DNA from 3 places in the Amycolatopsis sp. lyj-108 genome. Region 1 is predicted to be linked to each of the others. Evidence: riboswitches for the same ligand, from Rfam matches in the RefSeq annotation. Region 1 holds a riboswitch; each other region holds the start of a gene.

Region 1 (3,266 bases):
GGACAGAGCGGTGGCGTTCACGGCGGACCTTCCCGTTTTCCGCGCATGCGGAAAACACCGGTCCTCCAGGCTTTTGTCCCGTCAGATGAACGGCGGCGCTTCCGGCCCCGCCGATGGTGCCGCTCGGACCTGTCCCCTCTGCCCTGATTGTGTGTTTCGCTGAACGGGCAGGCGGCGGAACCCTAGGCACTACGATCTTCACCGTACCGCAATCACCCCTCCCCAGGCGGCCGTGAGCGGCCCCGGAGCGGCTGTTAAGCTTGCCTCTCACCGTCGTGTGGCATTCCGTCATGGAGGAAACCCGCGCCGCTCTCACGAGCATGCAGGGCCGGTCACAGCGCGGCGGCGAAAACCACCGAGAGATTCAAGAGGAGCGCCCCCGTGGCCAACATCAAGTCGCAGATCAAGCGCATCACCACCAACGAGAAGGCGCGTCAGCGCAACCAGGCGATCCGGTCCTCGGTGAAGACCGCGATCCGCAAGTTCCGCGAGGCCGCCGACGCCGGCGACAAGGCCAAGGCCCTGGAGCTGCAGAAGGACGCGGCCAAGAAGCTGGACAAGGCTGTGACCAAGGGCGTTCTCCACGCCAACCAGGCCGCCAACAAGAAGTCCGCGCTCGCGAAGCGCGCGAACTCTCTCTGATCGGCTTTCGAAGGGCCCCTGCGACTCGCGTCGCTGGGGCCCTTCGCCATGTTCAGCGGCTTGTACCGTGGGCGTCGACGACCTCGAGCACGGCGCGTTCCAACGCGTACTCCGGGTTGGCCGCGACCCCCTTGACCTCGGCGTTGAGCCGGGCGACCACCCGCATCGCGGTGGCGAGACCGTCCTGACCCCAGCCACGGGCCTGCCCCTGCGCCTTGCGCACCTTCCACGGCGGCATCCCCAGCTCGCCCGCCATCTGGTTCGGGTTCCCGCGACCGGCGCCGGACACCCGCGCGATCGTGCGGACCGCGTCGGCGAGAGCGTCGGCGACCAGCACGTGCGGCACGCCCAGTTGCATCGCCCAGCGCAGCGATTCGAGCGCCGCGGCCTTGTCGCCGGCGACGGCCTTTTCGGCGACGGCGAATCCGTTCACGTCCGCGCGGCCCCGGTGGTAGCGGCGGACCGCCTGCTCGTCGACCGTTCCGCCCGCGTCCGCGACGAGCTGGGTCGCGGCCGACGACAACTCACGCAGATCCGAGCCGACCGTGTCGATCAGCGCGAGCACGGCCGCACCGTCGATCTTCCCGCCGACCCTGCGGACCTCGTTGCGGACAAAGGACTCCCGCTCAGCGGCCTTGGTCAGCTTCGGGCATTCGACGACCTCCGCCCCAGCCTTCTTCAAGGCGGCGGGGAGCGCCTTCGCGGCCTTGCTCCGACCGCCTCCGCTGTGCACGACGACGAGCACGATGCCGTCGGCGGGCGCCTTGACGTAGGCCATCACCCCGTCGGCGAGCTCCTGCGAAATGTCCTGCGCCGATTCGAGGACGATCACTCTTCCTTCGGCGAACAGCGAAGGGCTGACCATCTCCGCGAGCGCCGGGACTGTGAGGTCCGACACCCGGATCCGGGAGAGATCCGCCGTCGGATCGGCGGCTTTGGCCGCATCCGAAGCGCCGCGGATCGCGCGTTCGATCAGCAGCTCTTCCTCACCGAGAACCAGGACCAGCGGCGATGGGGCGGAAGCTTGCGTCGTCACGGTGACGATCCTGCCACTCGTCCTCTCGTGTGCTTTGTCCGGTGATGTGTTCCGGGCACGGTGGCCCCACCTGAGGCTCATGTCGTACGGTGTTGGCGAGGCGACGCGATGACACGCGTGCCGACAATCGAATACCGCTCATCCAGAGGGGCAGAGGGAACGGCCCGACGAAGCCCCGGCAACCGGCGTCAGCCTGTCATTCCGCGATCGCGGGATAGCTGACGAACACGGTGCCAATTCCGGCCCGCCACGGCGGGGCAGATGAGGAAAGGACCTCGCGATGACCGCAACCCTCGGCACGACCTCCACCACCAAGACCCCGGATCTCGGACCGGCCGTCGAACTGGTGTCGAAGGAAGAGGGACACCGGCAGCCGCTCGCCCCCGAATTCGTTTCCGCCGAGGACTTCTCGCCGCTCGAAGTCGCCTACGACTTCGGCCGCGTGCGCCGCGAGGACATCGAAGCCGGACCGAAGAACATCTGGCGCTACAAGAAACTCCTTCCCGTTCCGTCGAACGTCGAAGAAATCCCCAACACCGAACCCGGCGCCACCCGGCTCATCCAGGCCGACAGGCTCGCGAAAGCCTTGGGTGTCAAGAAGGTCTGGGTCAAGGACGACACCGGCAACCCGACGCACTCGTTCAAGGACCGCGTGGTCGCCGTCGCGCTGGCCGCCGCCCGCGAATTCGGCTTCGACGTGCTCGCCTGTCCGTCGACCGGCAACCTGGCCAACGCTGTCGCCGCCGCGGCGGCCCGCGCCGGCTGGCGGTCGGTCGTGCTGATCCCGAAGACCCTCGAGCGCGCGAAGATCCTCACCACCGCCGTGTACGACGGCGACCTGATCGCGGTCGACGGCAACTACGACGACGTGAACCGGCTCGCCACCCAGCTCGCCGCCGAGCAGGAGAGCTGGGCGTTCGTCAACGTGAACGTCCGGCCCTACTACTCCGAAGGCTCCAAGACGCTGGCCTTCGAGGTCGCCGAACAGCTCGGCTGGCGGCTCCCCTCCCAGATCGTGGTGCCGATCGCCTCCGGTTCCCAGCTCACCAAGGTGGACAAGGGTTTCCGCGAGTTCGGGCAGCTCGGCCTCGTCGACGAGACGCCGTACAAGGTGTTCGGCGCGCAGGCCACCGGCTGCTCCCCCGTCTCGGCGGCCTTCCGCGCGGGCCACGACGTCGTCCAGCCGGTCAAGCCGGACACGATCGCCCGGTCGCTCGCGATCGGTAACCCGGCCGACGGCCCCTACGTCCTCGACGTGGTCAACCGCACCGGCGGCGCGATCGAAGACGTCACCGACGAAGAGGTCGTCGAGGGCATCCGGCTGCTCGCCCGCACCGAGGGCGTCTTCACCGAGACCGCCGGTGGGGTCACCGTCGCGACGGCCAAGAAGCTCATCGAGACCGGCAAGCTCAACCCGGACGAGGAGATCGTCCTGCTGATCACCGGTGACGGCCTCAAGACCCTCGACGCCGTTGAGGGCAAGATCGGCCCGAAGGCCACCGTCAGCGCCTCGGCCGACGCGGTCCGCGAAGCACTCGGCATCTGAGTCCCCCGCCCGGCCCGCCTCAAGAACGAGGCGGGCCGCGGG
Region 2 (3,266 bases), on a different contig from region 1:
GAACGACTGCTGTTCACCGGCGGGCGCGTAGGCGAACCAGCTCCCGGATCGCATTCCGCCGAAGGACAGGGCCACCACCGCGAGCTGGGCGAATCCCAGCAACGCCAGCGGAAACCAGTAACGCGGTCGCTCGTTCCCCATGCGGGGTGAGGCTAGTGGGTCAGGCGCAGAACGGCGGCAGTTCCCTCGGATCGTTCTCCGGCACCCAGCGGCCCTCGGGCTTCTCGTACTGCCAGCGGGCGCCGCGGGCGACGATCTGGCGCAGCGCCAGCACGAGCCGGTCCACGTGTTCGGTGGTGCTGCCGAGGCCGAGGCTGACCCGGACGGCCTGCTGCCCGGTCGAACCGGCGGCGGAGATCAGCCGTTTGGTGGCGATGTGCGCGCAGAACGCGCCGTCTCGCACGCCGATGCCGTACTCCGCCGAAAGGACCGCGGCGAGCCAGCCAGGGTCGAAACCGTCGACGACGAAGCTGAGCGTGCCGACCCTGTCGACCGGCGCGTCGAACAGCCGCAGTTCGGCGAATCCGGGAACGGCGGCGAGACCGCGACGCAGCCGCGCCAGCAGTTCGTCCTCGTGGGCGACGATCGCGTCCCAGTTCGCGGCCAGCGTCTGGCAGGCGACACCGAGCGCGTGGACGCCGACGGTGTTGGGGGAACCGGCTTCGTGCCGCTCGGGGCCGGAATTCCAGACCACGCCGAGGTTTTCGGAGTCACAGTTGACGAGCTTCGTCGCCCCGCCACCGGCGAGGTACGGCTGGGCGGCGCGCAGCCAGTCGGCGCGGCCGATCAGCGCTCCGGCACCGAAAGGCGCGTACAGCTTGTGGCCCGACAGCGCGACGTAGTCGACGTCGAGTTCGCGCACCGAGATCTTCCGGTGCGGGGCGAGCTGCGCCGCGTCGAGCGCGATCCGGGCGCCGTGCCGCCGCGCGACGGCGGCGATCTCCTTGACCGGCAACAGTTCCCCGGTCACGTTGGACGCGCCGGTGATGACCACCAGCCGCGGCCCCTGCGGGCAGTCCGCGAGCGCTTCGTCCACAGCGGACACCGCGGCGAGGCGAGTGCGCGGCGTCTGCACCCTGCGGACGTTCGGTCCCTTCCACGGCAGCAGCGCGGCGTGGTGCTCGGTGTCGAACACGACGACCGACGTGTGCTTCGGCAGGCTGCGCGCGAGAAGGTTGAAGGAATCGGTGGTGTTGCGGGTGAACACGACGGCGTCGGTCGACCGCGCGTCGACGAAGTCCCGCAGGATTCCGCGCGTGCGCTCGTAAAGCTTGGTGGAGATCTGCGAAGCGAACCCGGCGCCGCGGTGCACGCTGGCGTACCAGGGCAGGAATTCGTCGACCGCGGCCCGCACCTTGTCCAGGCAGGGCGCGCTCGCCGCGTGGTCGAGATTCGCGTATCCGATATGGTCACTGCCGCCACCGGTCACCAGCGGAACCCGCAGATCGGCGCACGCGACCGTCGGGATTTCGTGTGTGGCAACGGTTTCCCCGACAGCGGCGGGGGTGTTCGTGCGTTCGAGAGCGAGAGTCATCGTCATCCTCCGGGCCAGGGGACCCGACGAGGATCCCGCGCTTGCCCGTCGCACCACGCGACGAGCCAGGTCCTCACCCGGGGCACCCCACCGCGGAAGGAGGGTTGCCGGTCAGCTAGCCGGGGCTTGACGCTGACACTCGTGACCTACGGACGAAGTTAGCGGATGGACGGGCGATCGAGCCACCCCTCGTCCGCATCTTGAGACGCCGCTCACGTGCCCCGCGGCGAACTATCGCAATCAGGTGCCGAATTGCGGCAGGTCAGACGCGGAATCGGCCGGGCAGCGGGACGATCGCGCGGGAGGACACCTCGGTCGCGGTCCCCGAATACTGATCGGTGCCCGCGGTGAACTGCCAGCCGCCGAAGGTCTTGCCGTCGACCGCCTCGCCGTAGGCCGCCGCGACCTTGGTCGAGACCTCGTCGTAGGACATGCCGTTCCAGTTGCCCGCGCCGACGCCGAAGTCGCGCGAGTCGCCACCCTGCGCGGCGGCCGCGGGCAGCGTCCACAGGGTGAAGTGCACGTGGGCGCCGGTGCTGCTGCCACCGCAGGGCAGGGCGTTACCGGTCCGGCCGAGGGCGTCACCAGGGGCGACCTTCTGGCCGTCGGTGACCGCGATGCCTTCCAGGTGGTAGTACCCGGTCCGCCAGCCGCCGTCGTGGTCGACGGTCACCCAGTCGCCGCCGTCGCAGTGCTGGATCCGGACCGTGCCCGCCAGCGGGGCGCGAACGGTCCGGTCGCCGGGGCTGAAGTCGATGGCGTTCTTCACGCCGGAAGTCCCGTTGTCCGAGTGGATCCCCGCCGAGTAGACCGACTGGCCGGTCTCGAAGGGCAGCCCGAACGCGGGAAAGGCGCCGGCCGCTGTCGCCGCCGGGGCGGTGAGAACTACCCCGACGAGTGCCGCAGCGACCCCCAGACCGGCGAACCGCACAGGAAGTTTCGTCACCTTGCGTACTCCTTACCCGGCGACACTCACCCATTCGATGGAGTCGATTGCCGGGAAAGTAATCCAAAAGGAGGACGGAAGGGAAGAATTTTCTGAGATCAACCGACGAACAGCTGGTGCCGGGCCGTGACCTACTGGCCGGATTCGCCCTTCCACCTGGCGAGGCGTCCGGCGCGGTCGACGGCCCGCAGGCGCCGCTCGGCCGCGTCACGGACTTCGGCAGTGGTCACGACGAGTAACTGATCCCGTTCCTGGAGCCGGGTGTTCTTGTTGGGTGTGAAGCCGGTGCCGTCGCGGACGAGGAGGCTGATCGTCGCCCCGATGGGCAGCCGCAGTTCGGCCAGGTAGACGCCGTGCATCTTGGATCCGGCGTTGATCCGTACCTGCAGGAGTTCCGCGCCCATCTCGTCGAGCGGAGCGGAGTCGACGTCGATCTCGTGCGCTTCGGCGTGCTGGGCAAGCCCGAGCACGCGCGCGAGTGGGGTGAGTGTCGCGCCCTGGAGCAGCGTCAGCACGATGACCAGCACGAACACCGCGTCGACCAGTTCCTGCGCGCCGGGCACCCCCGACGACAGGGGGATCAGCGCGAGCACGATCGGGACCGCCCCGCGCAAGCCCGCCCAGGACAGGAACACCTGTTCTCGCCAAGGGATCTTGAACGGCAGCGCCGAGAGCACCACGGACAACGGACGGGCGAGCAACAGCACGACCGCGCCCGCGACCAGGCCCTGGACCAGGCTTTCGAGGATCCTGCTCGGCGAGGCGAACAGGCCGAGCAGCACGAAC
Region 3 (3,266 bases), on a different contig from region 1:
CCTCTTCACGCAACCTGTCCAGCTCGCCGAACACCCGCGGAGTCGAAAGACCACGCTGGTCGAACGCCAGAACCCAGTGGAACGTATGCCTCGACAAGACCGGCACCAGCTGCTCGCCTCGGCCGGTACCCAACGCCGTTCCGCCGTAGAGCGCGAAAGGAACATCGCTGCCGAGCTTCGCGGCGATACCCGCCAGCTCGTCGCGGGAGATGTCGAGCTTCCAAAGCGACGCGAGGCCCACCAGGGTCGCGGCCGCGTCGGCGCTGCCGCCGGCCATTCCGCCCGCTACCGGGATGCCTTTGCGCAGCACCACTCGGACCTTGGACTCGCCGTCCGCCTTGCCGACGTGGGCCGCCAGTGCCTGCGCCGCCTTCCAGGCGAGGTTGTTGGCCCCTGTCGGCACGGCACCTTCACCTTCGCCGTAAACCTCGACGCCTGGGTCTTCAGTGACCGCGACGGTCACCTCGTCGGTCAGGGAAAGCGCCTGGAACACGGTCACCAGCTCGTGGTAGCCATCCGGGCGTACGTCACCGACCGACAGGTGCAGGTTGACCTTGGCGGGGACCCTGACGGTCACTGGGGGCGGTACGACGGCGAGCACCAGTCAAGACTACGTGGCCGCTCCACTTCTGCTGTCACCAGGAGAAAAGAGAACGGGACGTGTCAGACACGAAACGGGCCGCCCGGACAGCTTTCGTCCTGGACGGCCCGTTCGCGGCGAAATCAGGCGGCGACGCCCTGCGGTCCGCGGACCGAGTGGGTCACGTGGCCGCCGCGTTCGGCGATCCAGGCGAGCGCGGCGTCCGCGCGCTCACCGCGCACACCGAGGCGGAACCGGCCGACCGGCGTGTCACCGATCCGGGTCAGGCCGCCGCCGATGGTGGCGAGTTCGACGTCGAAGCGACCGGCGGCTTCCGGCAGCAGCGCACCGACCGAAGCGAAGCCGACGAGCACGACGTCCACCGCGCGGTCGTACTTCGAGGCCTGCGCCCGCCCGGTCTCGATCGCGGGAAGCAGCGCCTGCGCGGTCCGGCTGTTCGGGTCGGAAACCAGGTCGAGCACGGTTCCCCGTTCGATGATCGCCCCGGCCTCCAGTACCGCGACGTCATCGCAGACACGGCGGACCACGCCGGCGTCGGGAGTGGTGAGTAGCACGGTGACTCCGAGCTCGGCACGCGCCCGGTCGAGCACGGTCAGGACCGCGCCGGACTCCTCGGGCTGCACACCCGCGGTCGGGTCGTCGGCCAAGAGCACGGACGGCCCGGCGGCGAGAGCCTTGGCGATGGCCACCCGGCGCAGCTGCCCCTCGGTCAGGTCGCCCGGCCGCTGCCCCGCCCGGGGAGTGAGCCCGACCAGGTCGAGCAGGTTGCCGACCCGGTTGCGGCGCTGCGGACCGTCGAGGCCGAGCTGTTCGAGCGGCGAAGCGATGTTGCCGGCGATGGTGCGCTCGGCGAGCAATTCCGGTTTGGTGCTCACGACACCGACCTGACGGCGGATCTCTCGAAGACGACGTCCGTCGAGGGTTCCGGTGTTGAGGCCGTCGAGCCGGACGACGCCGCGGTCGGGGCGCTCCTGCAGGCCGATGCAACGAGCGAGGGTCGACTTGCCGGAGCCGGCCGGACCCACCACTCCGAACAGCGAGCCCGCTTGGATGTCCACGCTCACATCGCGCAGGGCGACGACGGGATTTCCGTTGAGGGGAAAGGATTTGGACAGGTTTTCGACAGTGATCACGAAGGGCTCCATGCGCATGGGGCGCTGCATCTTTCGAGCGCGCCGACCGTCACCGAGTAACCGTCCGGAACGGACGGATTCAGAGATAAGGGAAAGAACTCAGGCAGTAACGGTGGAGCGTCGACACGCACTTACCGTGCGGCGACCTTCATCGACAACGCGTCGCCTGGTCAGCAGGAGCGGGTGGGTGACCCTGTTCATTAGGCACAGCCTCCATCGGTCCTGGCTGTAGCACCTGCCCTGTGGAGGGTGGTTGCTGCGACTTCGGCGAGCCAGGTCTCTCAGTCGCTCGGGATGGTTCACTGAGTAAAACCGATCCCACTGGATGAAAGCAAGCGCGTAGGCGCAGATCACACGTCTGGTCGCGTCCATCATACAGGATCCGCTGTCCATATTATGAGACAGTGATAGGCGCCCTTGGACTTCGGCAGGGGCGCTGCCTGCTAAGACGCGTCGGGCTCAGGCAGATCGAGAAGAAGACTTACGCACTCGTGCTGACCTTGACCAACTCGCGTCGGCGCGGTGCCGGTCACATCTGCCGCGGTCGGTCAGACGGCCGCGGCGGCGATCCGAGCGAACTCGTGCACGTCCAGCTGCTCTCCGCGGGTCTTGGGGTCGATCCCCGCCTTTTCGAGCAGCTCCCCCGCGCGCTCGGCGGAACCGGCCCATGACGCCAACGCGGCGCGCAAAGTCTTCCGCCGTTGGGAGAAGGCGGCGTCCACCACTGCGAACAGCCGCTCCCGGTCGACGGACGACACCACTTCGCCCCGCTCGAAAGCGACCAGTGCGGAATCCACATTCGGAACCGGCCAGAACACCGCACGGGGCACCGCGGCGACCTTGCGCGTCTTCCCGTACCAAGCGAGCTTGACGCTGGGCACGCCGTAAGTCCGGCTCCCCGGCCCTGCCGCCATCCGATCCGCGACCTCGGTCTGGACCATCACGAGGCCGCTGGTCAGCGACGGCAGCTCGGCGAGCAGGTGGAGCACGACGGGAACCGCGACGTTGTACGGCAGATTCGCGACGAGCGCGGTCGGCTGCGTGGGCAGGTCGTCCGCCGTGATCCGCAAAGCATCCGCACCGACGACCTTCAGCCTTTCGGCCCCGCCTCGTTCGGCCACGGTGTCCGGCAGTCGCTTCGCCAGCACGGGATCGATCTCGACCGCGACGACCTCGGCACCGGTCGCGAGCAGTCCGAGGGTCAGCGAGCCGAGACCCGGCCCGACTTCCAGCACGACGTCACCTTCGCCGATCCCGGAAAGATCGACGATGCGGCGCACGGTGTTGGGATCGTGCACGAAGTTCTGGCCGAGCTTCTTGGTCGGACGTACGTCCAGCTCGGCCGCAAGCGCCCTGATCTCCGCAGGGCCGAGCAGTTCAGTCACCCGACGATCGTAGTCAGCCGTGGCAAGCCACGATTGGCCGGTGGACGACGTCGTACTCGAAGGTGAGAAAGTCCGGCTGCGCGACTGGCGGCCAGCCGATCTCCCCTCACTCGAAGACCTGCTCGATCCCGCGCGGCCTTGGCACAA

Evidence for each region. A riboswitch is a leader RNA that binds a small molecule or an ion and turns the genes downstream of it on or off. The one in region 1 is predicted to bind S-adenosylmethionine.
Region 2: linked by a shared signal. The riboswitch ahead of ACLJO0_RS39525 (aminotransferase class V-fold PLP-dependent enzyme) and the one ahead of thrC (threonine synthase) in region 1 are both predicted to bind S-adenosylmethionine.
Region 3: linked by a shared signal. The riboswitch ahead of ACLJO0_RS26995 (methionine ABC transporter ATP-binding protein) and the one ahead of thrC (threonine synthase) in region 1 are both predicted to bind S-adenosylmethionine.

The regions. Positions count from the first base shown of each region.
Region 1 is NZ_JAJPWQ010000012.1:136,153-139,418, forward strand. It holds gene ACLJO0_RS34715 (EamA family transporter) at 1-21, opposite strand, end outside; gene rpsT (30S ribosomal protein S20) at 382-642, shown strand; gene holA (DNA polymerase III subunit delta) at 695-1,678, opposite strand; SAM riboswitch class I at 1,814-1,946, shown strand; gene thrC (threonine synthase) at 1,959-3,224, shown strand; gene ACLJO0_RS34735 (ComEC/Rec2 family competence protein) at 3,244-3,266, opposite strand, start outside.
Region 2 is NZ_JAJPWQ010000015.1:189,099-192,364, reverse strand. It holds gene ACLJO0_RS39530 (hypothetical protein) at 1-141, opposite strand, end outside; gene ACLJO0_RS39525 (aminotransferase class V-fold PLP-dependent enzyme) at 161-1,534, opposite strand; SAM riboswitch class IV at 1,567-1,681, opposite strand; gene ACLJO0_RS39520 (M23 family metallopeptidase) at 1,797-2,480, opposite strand; gene ACLJO0_RS39515 (potassium/proton antiporter) at 2,612-3,266, opposite strand, start outside.
Region 3 is NZ_JAJPWQ010000008.1:26,732-29,997, forward strand. It holds gene ACLJO0_RS26990 (4-(cytidine 5'-diphospho)-2-C-methyl-D-erythritol kinase) at 1-601, opposite strand, end outside; gene ACLJO0_RS26995 (methionine ABC transporter ATP-binding protein) at 724-1,734, opposite strand; SAM riboswitch class I at 1,945-2,035, opposite strand; gene rsmA (16S rRNA (adenine(1518)-N(6)/adenine(1519)-N(6))-dimethyltransferase RsmA) at 2,283-3,119, opposite strand; gene ACLJO0_RS27005 (GNAT family N-acetyltransferase) at 3,160-3,266, shown strand, end outside.